3 regions of the Devosia sp. Micro-HW1 genome follow, and region 1 is predicted to be linked to each of the others. Evidence: riboswitches for the same ligand, from Rfam matches in the RefSeq annotation. Region 1 holds a riboswitch; each other region holds the start of a gene.
The links. A riboswitch is a leader RNA that binds a small molecule or an ion and turns the genes downstream of it on or off. The one in region 1 is predicted to bind cobalamin.

Region 1 (3,267 bases):
TCCCCACAGGGGGGAGGGAGACGATGAACATTGCGGCCGATGCTTGCGCCTCCCTTCCATTGAGGGAGGGGGTGGGAATGGGGTTCCTGGCCCATCCGCGCCGTCACCACCCGGCTTGACCGGGTGGTCCATGCGGGCCGAAGCAGATGGATTGCCCGGTCAAGCCGGGCAATGACGGTGTTGGGGGCTACCGAGCTTTCGACTACCGGGCTCAGTTCAGCGCCGCCAGTTGGGCGCCGAGGTTTTCGACGCCTTCGACGTAGCGGACGCCGAGGAGGGTGGCGGAGAATGGGACGGTGACGAACTGGTCGTTCTGGACCGCAGGCAGGGTCGAGAGGACCGGGTCGGTCTTGAGGTGGGCGATCTTCTCGGCGGCGGTGGACCACTCGGCATCGATAAGCACGATGACATCAGGATTGCCAGCCACCACAGCTTCCCAGGCCAGGTCGGCCCAGCGGCCTTCGACCCTGGCGGCGATGTTTTCGAGACCGACAGAGTGGAGCAGCAGGCCCGGTGCGCCGCAGCAAGCGGCCGAGAAGGCGGTTTCGGTGCCCGAGTCGTAGAGGAAGGCGCGCTTGCCCTGGCCCGGATTGGCGCCGGCCACGGCATCGAGACGGGTGCGGATGTCAGTGGCGACCGCGGTGGCCATGTCCTCGACGCCGAACAGGGCGCCGATGCGCTCAAGATCGATGAAGAGGGGATCGGTGGTAAGCTTCACGTCGGCCGGGTGCAGGTTGCGGCATTCGGCATTGACGAGATAGGTGCCGATACCGAGCTCGTTCCATTCCTGCTGGCTGCCGAGGGCCTTTTCGCCAAAGGCGGAATTGAAGCCGGCAAAGAGGAAATCCGGGTTTTCGGCGAGCACGACCTCGCGAGCCGGATATTCGGCAGCAAGGACCGGGATGCTGTCATAAGCCGCCTTCCAGCGTTCGGGAATGGCATCATCGAGATAGGCCGTGCCGGCGAGGTGAGATTCGAGACCCAAAGCCAGCATGATTTCGGTGGCCTGCTGGTTGAGGGTGACGACACGGCCCGGCGCGGCGTCGAAGGGGGAAACGGTTTCGCAGCTTTCGATTTTCAGATCCCGAGCAAAGGCGGGGGTGACAGCCAAAGCCAGGACGGCGGCCGTGACAAAGCTGAGTTTCATTGGATAGCTCCCAAAGGATGGGGGTATGCGGCGCTTGGCGCCAAACCGGCGTCAGCTTGCATCGTGCCTTGCGTCCTCGGCTGAGGATGCAAAGCTGCGTATTCGCACACGGACGTGTCGCGTCATCATACCTGCCCCTGCCGGAACACCTCGTCCGGCTTCATGGTTTTTCGTTGGGCAGGTCTCCTGGCTCACGGCTCCTGACGCGCTCGCCGTCTTCCCGGGTGGTGGACCCAGTGACATAGGTGGCGAAGTGCTGACCGCTTACAGTTGCGAGGGCAGCCTCGGTTTTGGCCCCTGATGGGTAATCCGCACCGTGTTCCCTTTTAATCCCCGTTGGCCTGAGCCGCCGGGGAACCGAACGACATGGCGGTTATGCGGGGGAAAATGAGGAAGTGTCAATGGGATGGGTAGGGTACTCCCACCCGGCCTCCCCCTGCTACAGGGGGAGGAGAAAGGGCTCAGCCCTCCCTGATCCAGACGCTCATGGGGCCGGGAGCGCGGTTGGCCCAGAGGTAGTAGGGGATGGCGGTGAGGGGCGTCGGCGAGGGCGCAGGGGGCGTCGTGCGGTAGAGGTCGTTGCCCCAGTCGTCGCCGGCAAGGTTTTGCGCTTCTGCCACGAGGGTGACGATGCCGCCGAAAAGATCGGGGCGCAGGTCCTCGCTTATCGCCGCATCGCGCGGCAGGACGAGATCGGGGACTGGCGCCGGATTGTCGACCTGCTCGGCGCAGTAGACGAGGGGGCCGCGGGCCAGGGCGACGCGGCCGCGATCCATCTTCACCTTGGGATTGGCGTAGAGGCGGCGGGGCGGCATGGGGAGGTCGAGATCGATGGTGTCGCCCTCGATCCAGTCGCGGGTAATGGTGAGATAGCCCTGCTGGGTCTGTCCGGGCACATCGACCGGGTTGCCGTTGAGATCGGCGACGGCGTCCTTGGCCCAGGCGGGGATGCGGAGCTTCAGCGTGAAAGGGCCGTGGCCATCGGGGTGCACGGTGATGCGGATCGTGCCCGAGAGCGGATAGAGCGATGACTCTTCGATGCGGATGCGGCGGCCGTCGAGATCAAGCGTGGCGCTGTTGCCGCCATAGAGGTTGATGGCGATGGCATCGGGACCGGTGGAATAGAAATAGCCGCCAACCGAGGCGATGAGGCGCGACACGTTCATGGTGCAGCAGGGGCAGGGGTGCCAGGGCCAGCGGCGATGGGAGCCGTCGCTTTCGAGTTTGTTCTCGTAGAAGTAGAGGGTGCCGTCGCGGCCGAGGCCAGAGAGGACGCCGTTGTAGAGCGCCAGCTCCATGGCTTCGGCATAGTGGCCGTCGAGATCGAGATTGAGCATGCGCTGGGCCCAGAAGACGAAGGCGATGGACGCGCAGGTCTCGCAATAGGCGGTGTCGTTGGGCAGGTCGTAGTCGGTGGTGAAGCCCTCGTTGGAAGCCGACGGGCCGAAGCCGCCGGTGACATACATGCGGGTGGTGGTCACGTCCTTCCAGAGCACTTCGCAGGCATGGCGGAGGCTGTCGTCATCCAGTTCGGCGGCGAGATCGGCCATGGCCGAATACATGTACATGGCGCGGACGGCGTGGCCGACCACCTTGTCCTGCTCGCGCACCGGCTTGTGCGACTGGGAATATTGGTGATTGCCGCTCTTGTAGAAATGGAAATCCTTCGGATCGGCGCCGCGGGCAACCGCTTCCTCGTCGAAATAATGCGGTTCGGCGCCGCGCTGGTCGATGAAATAGGCCGCCAGGTCGAGCTGCTTGCGCTCGCCGGTGAGGCGATAAAGTTTGACCAGCGCCAGCTCGATTTCCTGATGGCCGTCGTAGCCCTTTTTCTGGCCGGGGCCCGTGCCGAAGACGGTGCGGATATGGTCGAGATAGCGTTCGAGCACATCGAGCAGCTGGCGCTTGCCGGTGGCCTGATAGTAGGCGATGGCGCCTTCGAGCAGGTGCCCGGCATTGTAGAGTTCGTGGCGGTCGCGCAGGTTGGTCCAGCGCTTGTCGATCTCTTGGCCCTGATACCAGAGATTGAGGTAGCCGTCGGGCATCTGCACCTCGGCGAGGCGCGCGGCGATGGCATCGACCCTGGCTTCGAGATCGGGGTCGCGGCGGTGGCGCAGGGC
Region 2 (3,267 bases), 710 kb from region 1:
GCCTCGGCGGCATCGAACGGGTTGACGACGCCGCGCAACTCCGCAGTGGTCGGCATGAACTGGGCGATGCCCTGGGCGCCGGCGGGGCTCAGGGCAAAGGGATCGAAGCGGCTTTCCTGCCAGATCAGGCGGGCAAAATAGGCGACCGGCAGTTCCCAATGGGTGGCGAAGGCTTCGATGGCGCGGCAGACATCAGTCCGGTAGTTGTCCTCCGCAATACAGATGTCGCGCCCGGCGAGGCCAAAACACGATTTGTCAGCGTCCTGGCCCGTCGCTTCGGCCATCAACGGTGCGCCAGTGGCCAGGACCAGCATGATGGCACCCAATGCTCCCGATGCGGCACGCGCTCTACCAGGCATAGTCAGCCCAGGCATTCTTTGCGAGCGGCTTGACGGGCATGGGCGCGCGGTTCTCTTTGAAAGGCATGGGCTGCTTGATCTGCTTGAATGGTGTGGGCCGCGGTGTTGGCGTCAGCGGGCCACCCCTGGCGCTTCCCGAAAAATAGATGCGGTAGCCCTGGTTGTCGACGATCCACCCCTTCGTGTACCAGCCGAAATGGGCGCCGGAAAACAGATAGACATGGTCGCCATAGAAATAGCCGATGGGGACGCCGTCCCAGGCATAGAGGTGCTCATCGTCATCAGAATAGAGGCATGCCGAGCCATGCCGGTCATAGAATTCGATGCTCATGCCCGTCCTCCATGCCCCGCTGACCGGGCCGCTCGGAATAAGACGACAGTGGGCACCCCGCCGGCCCGACCCTCATGGGCGAGCCATGCCGCACTGGCGCGGGCGCGTGCGTGAAACGCACCACCTCTAACCCAGGCGGTCGCGGTTGGTTCCCGCCATGCCTGGCCGTGCGGACACCCATTCTGGTTCACGAGCGCGTGAAGCGATGCACATGCTTTCCGCCTCTCCCATGGCGAATCAGGGCTTAGCGAAATCAAGCCCAAAAACGCGAATCATGGCGGTCATGTGACGCGTCTGGCGCGTTGACGAATCCGTCCTGTCACATACTATATGTAGCGTTGAAGGTTCCTTCGCTCCCAAGGGGTGGAGGCTAAGACGGGAATTCGGTGCGTCAGGCGTGTGCAGCGGCTGGTCATTCCGGAGCTGCCCCCGCAACTGTCAGCGGTGAGTCTCTGTTCGCGTGTGCCACTGGGTTCCAGTGACCTGGGAAGGCCGAACAGAAATGCCGATCCGCGAGCCAGGAGACCTGCCTCAACACATACGTCCACCGGCGGGGTTTCCGGGCGGCGGCGATCTGTGCCGGGTTCAGCCCAGCCCTGTCGTCTCGTCCTCTGCCCCCGCACCGAATACCAGCTTGGGGAAATTGATGAACATCACCGTCTATAGCAAGCCCGCCTGCGTCCAGTGCACCGCGACCACCCGCGCGCTTGACCGCAAGGGCCTCGACTACACCGTGGTCGACATCTCCGCCGACGCCGACGCCTATGCGCGTGTCGAAGAGATGGGCTATCGCCAGGTGCCGGTCGTCGTCGCCGGTGATACCCACTGGGCCGGTTTCCGCCCCGACATGATCGGCGCGCTGGCCTGATTCTGAAACGGGGTAGGGCGTCAGCATGGGCGGCCTCGTTTATTATTCCAGCACCTCGGAAAACACCCATCGCTTTGTCGAAAAGCTGGGCGTGGGCGGGGTCAGGTTGCCGGTGGACGCTTTGAGCGAGCCACCGGTGATGGACGAACCTTTCGTGCTGGTCCTGCCCACCTATGGGGGCGGCGACGGCAAGGGCGCGGTGCCCAAGCCGGTGATCCGCTTCCTCAATATCGCGGGCAACCGCAATCTCATCCGCGGCGTCATCGCCGCGGGCAACACGAATTTCGGCACGGGCTATTGCATTGCGGGCGACATCGTCTCGCAAAAATGCGCCGTGCCGCTCCTCTACCGGTTCGAGCTTTTCGGCACCGATGAGGACGTCGCCAATGTCAGACAGGGACTGGAACGGTTTTGGATACGCTCACACTAGACCGCACGGAAGAACGCCCCGCCAAGGGTCAGGGCCAGGATCAGTCGCTCGACTTCCACGCCCTCAATGCCATGCTCAATCTCTATGATGACCAGGGCAAGATCCAGTTCGACAAGGACAAGCAGGCGGCGCACCAGTATTTCCTGCAGCATGTGAACCAGAACACGGTGTTCTTTCACAATCTGCGGGAAAAGCTGACCTATCTCGTCGAAGAAGGCTATTACGAGCAGGACGTGCTCGATCACTACAGCTTCAACTTCGTGCGCGATCTCTACGATTACGCCTATGACAAGAAGTTCCGCTTCCCGACCTTCCTCGGCGCCTTCAAGTATTACACCAGCTACACGCTGAAGACTTTTGACGGCAAGCGCTACCTTGAGCGCTATGAAGACCGCGTCTGCATGGTGGCGCTGGCTCTGGCCCGCGGCGATGAAGTGCTGGCCCGCAATCTCGTCGACGAGATCATTTCCGGCCGTTTCCAGCCCGCGACCCCGACCTTCCTCAATGCCGGCAAGAAGCAGCGCGGCGAGCTCGTCTCGTGTTTCCTCCTGCGCGTCGAAGACAATATGGAATCGATCGGCCGGGCCATAAACTCGGCTCTGCAGCTTTCCAAGCGCGGCGGCGGCGTGGCGCTGAGCCTCACCAATATCCGTGAGATGGGCGCCCCCATCAAGCAGATCGAGAACCAGTCCTCGGGCGTGCTGCCGGTCATGAAGCTGCTCGAAGACAGCTTCTCCTATGCCAACCAGCTTGGCGCTCGCCAGGGTGCGGGGGCCGTGTATCTGCATGCCCACCACCCAGACATCATGCGCTTCCTCGATACCAAGCGCGAGAATGCCGACGAAAAGGTCCGCATCAAGACGCTGTCGCTCGGCGTCGTGATCCCCGACATCACGTTCGAATTGGCCCGCGATAACGAGGACATGTACCTGTTCTCGCCCTATGACGTGCAGCGCGTCTATGGCGTGCCGATGACCGAGATTTCGGTCACCGAGAAGTACCGCGAGATGGTCGAGGACAAGCGCATCAAGAAGAAGAAGATCAAGGCGCGCGAATTCTTCCAGATCATCGCCGAGATCCAGTTCGAGAGCGGCTATCCCTACATCATGTTCGAGGACACGGTGAACCGCGCCAACCCGATCGACGGGCGCATCACCATGTCCAACCTCTGCTCGGAAATCCTCCAGGTCAGCGACGCCTCGGTCTATAACGAGGACCTTTCCTACGAGCATATGGGCAAGGACATTTCGTGCAATCTGGGCTCGCTCAACATCGCCAT
Region 3 (3,267 bases), 1.9 Mb from region 1:
TGGCTCGGGCACGGTTCACTGAATAAGGCACGCTCTAGCCATCCATCGTCACCACCGGGCTTGTCCCGGTGGTCCACGCTTTCGCAAGGTGGATTGCCGGGGCAGGCCCGGCAATGACGGTTAACGCGGGTCGCTGGCCCTACTTCAGCGGCCCCTTGAAGATGAAAAAGGCGCCCAGGCCGATGAAGCCGAACCCGATGGCATGGTTCCAGGTGAGCTTCTCGCCCAGATAAAGCACGGCGAACAGCGCAAAGACCGAGAGCGAAATGACTTCCTGAATGGTCTTGAGCTCGGCCGCCGAATAGACCTCGTGGCCGATCCGGTTGGCCGGAATGGCCAGCCAATACTCGAAAAAGGCTATGCCCCAGCTGATCAGCACCACGGCCCACAGCGCGAAACTGTGGAATTTCAAGTGCCAGTACCAGGCAAAGGTCATGAAGATGTTGGAGGCGATCAGCAGCCCGATTGGGGCGAGCGTGGCAAAGTTGAAGCCCAATTTATCACCAGAATTGCAGCGAATCGGCCCGCGTCACGGCCGCTTTCGCTTCTCTTCCGTCGCCGCCGCGATCTTGGCAAGAACCCTTAACGCAGGTGCCTGGTCGGCTGCTCAAGCGCGAAGATTTCGTCGCTGACATTGTCGAGCTGTTTGCGCACCAGAAGCTGCGCGTCGTAGATCCCGCGATTGTAGAAATAGGCGCCCATCTTTTCGGCGAAGAACTGCATCAGCATTTCCGCCGGAATGGCGCCGATCGTCTGGTCGAGCTCGTGGCGGAAATAGTCCTGGATCTCCCCGACAATGGCCTTGGTTTCCTCGCGGCTGAAGGTAATGGGTTTCATGCAATGGGCCTCGATGAAGGGTTCAGCGCCCGTTCATATCGCGAGTCGCTTCTTGTCGGGCGTCATAACCTGCGCCAATCTGGCGCTGCCCGAGGAGATCCCGTCAGATGCCCGCCCGCCTTCTGCTTGCCGCGCTCGCCCTGCCGCTTGTCATTGCCCCCGCTGCCGCCAAGGACAAACCGCCGCGCGATCAGGTAGTCTGCGAGGGCGCCTTTGCCATGGATAGTTCCGAGGCAAGGCTGATCGAAATCTATGGCGCCGACAATGTCTGGACCGGCACCGTGCCCGGACCGGAAGGAACCGAAATGCTGGGCACAAGGGTCTATCCCGATGACCCTGATCGCATGCTCGAATTTTCCTGGTGGGACGAGGAGAAGCGCGAGGGACTGGGCAATGTCGACCTGCCACCGACCCTGGCCGCGCCCGGTGGCATCCGCCAGGGCATGACCGTCGTGGAAGTGGCCGACATCAATGGCGAACCCTTCCGGCTCAATGGCTTTGGCTGGGACTATGGCGGTTTTGCCAGCTTCCCCAGCGGCGCCCTGTCAGAGCTGCCGGGCGGCTGCTACCTGTCGGTGCGCTTCACGCCGGGCGACGAGCCGGTCAAGGTCAATACCGATGCGATCTATGGCGATGTTGAGCTCCAGTCCACCGAGCCCCTGCTCGAAACGGTCGGCGCCTATGTCTATGCGGTGTCCCTGGGCTATCCCCATCCCGATTTCCGCGATTGACCCCGCCCGCCTCCAGGGCGTAATCCTGACAGTGCAAAGGTTCCCCGCGCGTAACTGTGCAAGGGGATCAAAAGGGAACACGGTGCGGCGTACCCATAAGGGACCAAATCCGTGGCTGCCCCCGCAACTGTAAGCGGTGGGCGCTCTCATTTGCCACTGGATTCGTCGAATTCCGGGAAGGCGAGGGCGCTGTATTCACCGTGAGCCAGGAGACCTGCCCTTGCCCTGAGCAATCAGGATAATCGGACCCTTTGCGGTCCATCCTATTCCGCGCACGGAGGGTGCCATATGAATACGCCTGCGGTTTCGACCGGTCTCAATTCCCTTTCCCTGTCCCAGCGTCTCATCGCCGGTGTCCTGGCATTCATGCTGGGCATGACCCTGCTCGTCGGCACCGGTTTTGCCGGCGACTTCCGCCTGCACAACGGCGCGCATGACACCCGTCACGCCATGGGCTTCCCCTGCCACTGAGGCCGGGCTGCGGCGCCGCCGGCGCCTCTGGGAAAATGAGGGAAAAATGTTCCGCAATCTGTTTCTGGCTGCGCTGGTCGCAGCCCTTTGTGCTGGCTTGGCCACATCGGCTTTCCAGGCCTGGCGCGTCACCCCGCTGATCTTCGCTGCCGAGAGCTATGAAGGCACCGGCGCGGAAGTTCATGTCCACGCCGAGGGCACGGATGAAGCCGCGCCCGCCGCCGCCCATGAGCATGCCGAAGACGAATGGGCGCCCCAGGATGGTTTGGAGCGCACAACGTATACGGTCGTTTCCAACATCCTGATGGCCGCGGGCTATGCGCTCATCATCGGCGCCGTCTCGGTGGTCTTCAACCTGCCGATCACCTTCGCCAATGGCCTCTATTGGGGCGTCGCGGGTTTTGCCGCCTTCACCCTCGCGCCCGCGCTCGGCCTGCCCCCGGGCATGCCCGGCATGCCGGTGGCCGATACGCTGGCCCGCCAGGTCTGGTGGTTCACCGCTGCCCTTTCCACCGGCGCGGCCTTCATCGTCGTGGCGAAGTTCCGTGCGCCCTGGGCCCTGGCCCTTGCTGTCGCCCTGGTGCTGCTGCCCCAGCTCATCTCCGCTCCGGTTGCCCCCAGCGACCCCACCGGCGTGCCGCCGCGCCTCACCGCCGAATTTGTGTCGGCCGTGCTCTACAATGGCGCCATCTTCTGGGTCGTGCTCGGCCTCGCCTTTGGCCGCATGGCCGACTATCTGGCCGCCCGTCCGGCCGCTATTCCAACTGGAGCGCGCGCATGACTGCCAAGATCCCTACCACCGTCATCACCGGCTTTCTCGGCGCGGGCAAGACCACGCTCGTGCGCCATATGCTGGCGCATGCCCCCAAGGGCAAGCGCATCGCGCTGATCATCAACGAGTTCGGCGATCTTGGCGTCGACAAGGACATCCTGGCCGGTTGCGGCGACGAGACCTGCCGCGAAGAGGACATGGTCGAGCTCTCCAACGGCTGCATCTGCTGCACTGTGGCCGATGAATTCATCCCAACCATGCAGGCGCTGCTCGCCCGCGACGAAAAGTTCGATCATATCGTCATCGAAACCTCGGGTCTGGCCCTGCCGCAGCCCTTGATCCGCGCTTTCAACTGGCCCGAGATCAAGGCCCAGGTGACCATCGACGGTGTCGTCACCGTCGCCGACGCGGCGGCGCTGTCCGAAGGGCGGTTCGCCAGCGACGAAGCCGCGGTCG

Region 2: it holds a riboswitch for cobalamin, as region 1 does, so the genes downstream of both, nrdH (glutaredoxin-like protein NrdH) here and MQW79_RS06785 (ABC transporter substrate-binding protein) in region 1, are expected to answer to the same signal.
Region 3: it holds a riboswitch for cobalamin, as region 1 does, so the genes downstream of both, MQW79_RS16905 (CbtB domain-containing protein) here and MQW79_RS06785 (ABC transporter substrate-binding protein) in region 1, are expected to answer to the same signal.

Annotation. Positions count from the first base shown of each region.
Region 1 covers NZ_CP094375.1:1,448,930-1,452,196, reverse strand. The annotation lists gene MQW79_RS06785 (ABC transporter substrate-binding protein) at 212-1,147, opposite strand; cobalamin riboswitch at 1,307-1,524, opposite strand; gene MQW79_RS06780 (glycoside hydrolase family 127 protein) at 1,609-3,267, opposite strand, start outside.
Region 2 covers NZ_CP094375.1:2,156,334-2,159,600, reverse strand. The annotation lists gene MQW79_RS10245 (lytic transglycosylase domain-containing protein) at 1-314, opposite strand, end outside; gene MQW79_RS10240 (4-fold beta flower protein) at 349-690, opposite strand; cobalamin riboswitch at 1,016-1,238, shown strand; gene nrdH (glutaredoxin-like protein NrdH) at 1,337-1,558, shown strand; gene nrdI (class Ib ribonucleoside-diphosphate reductase assembly flavoprotein NrdI) at 1,584-1,988, shown strand; gene nrdE (class 1b ribonucleoside-diphosphate reductase subunit alpha) at 1,970-3,267, shown strand, end outside.
Region 3 covers NZ_CP094375.1:3,509,023-3,512,289, forward strand. The annotation lists gene aztD (zinc metallochaperone AztD) at 1-22, shown strand, start outside; gene MQW79_RS16890 (DMT family protein) at 140-496, opposite strand; gene MQW79_RS16895 (DUF2164 domain-containing protein) at 583-837, opposite strand; gene MQW79_RS16900 (hypothetical protein) at 945-1,568, shown strand; cobalamin riboswitch at 1,589-1,804, shown strand; gene MQW79_RS16905 (CbtB domain-containing protein) at 1,857-2,039, shown strand; gene MQW79_RS16910 (CbtA family protein) at 2,086-2,820, shown strand; gene cobW (cobalamin biosynthesis protein CobW) at 2,817-3,267, shown strand, end outside.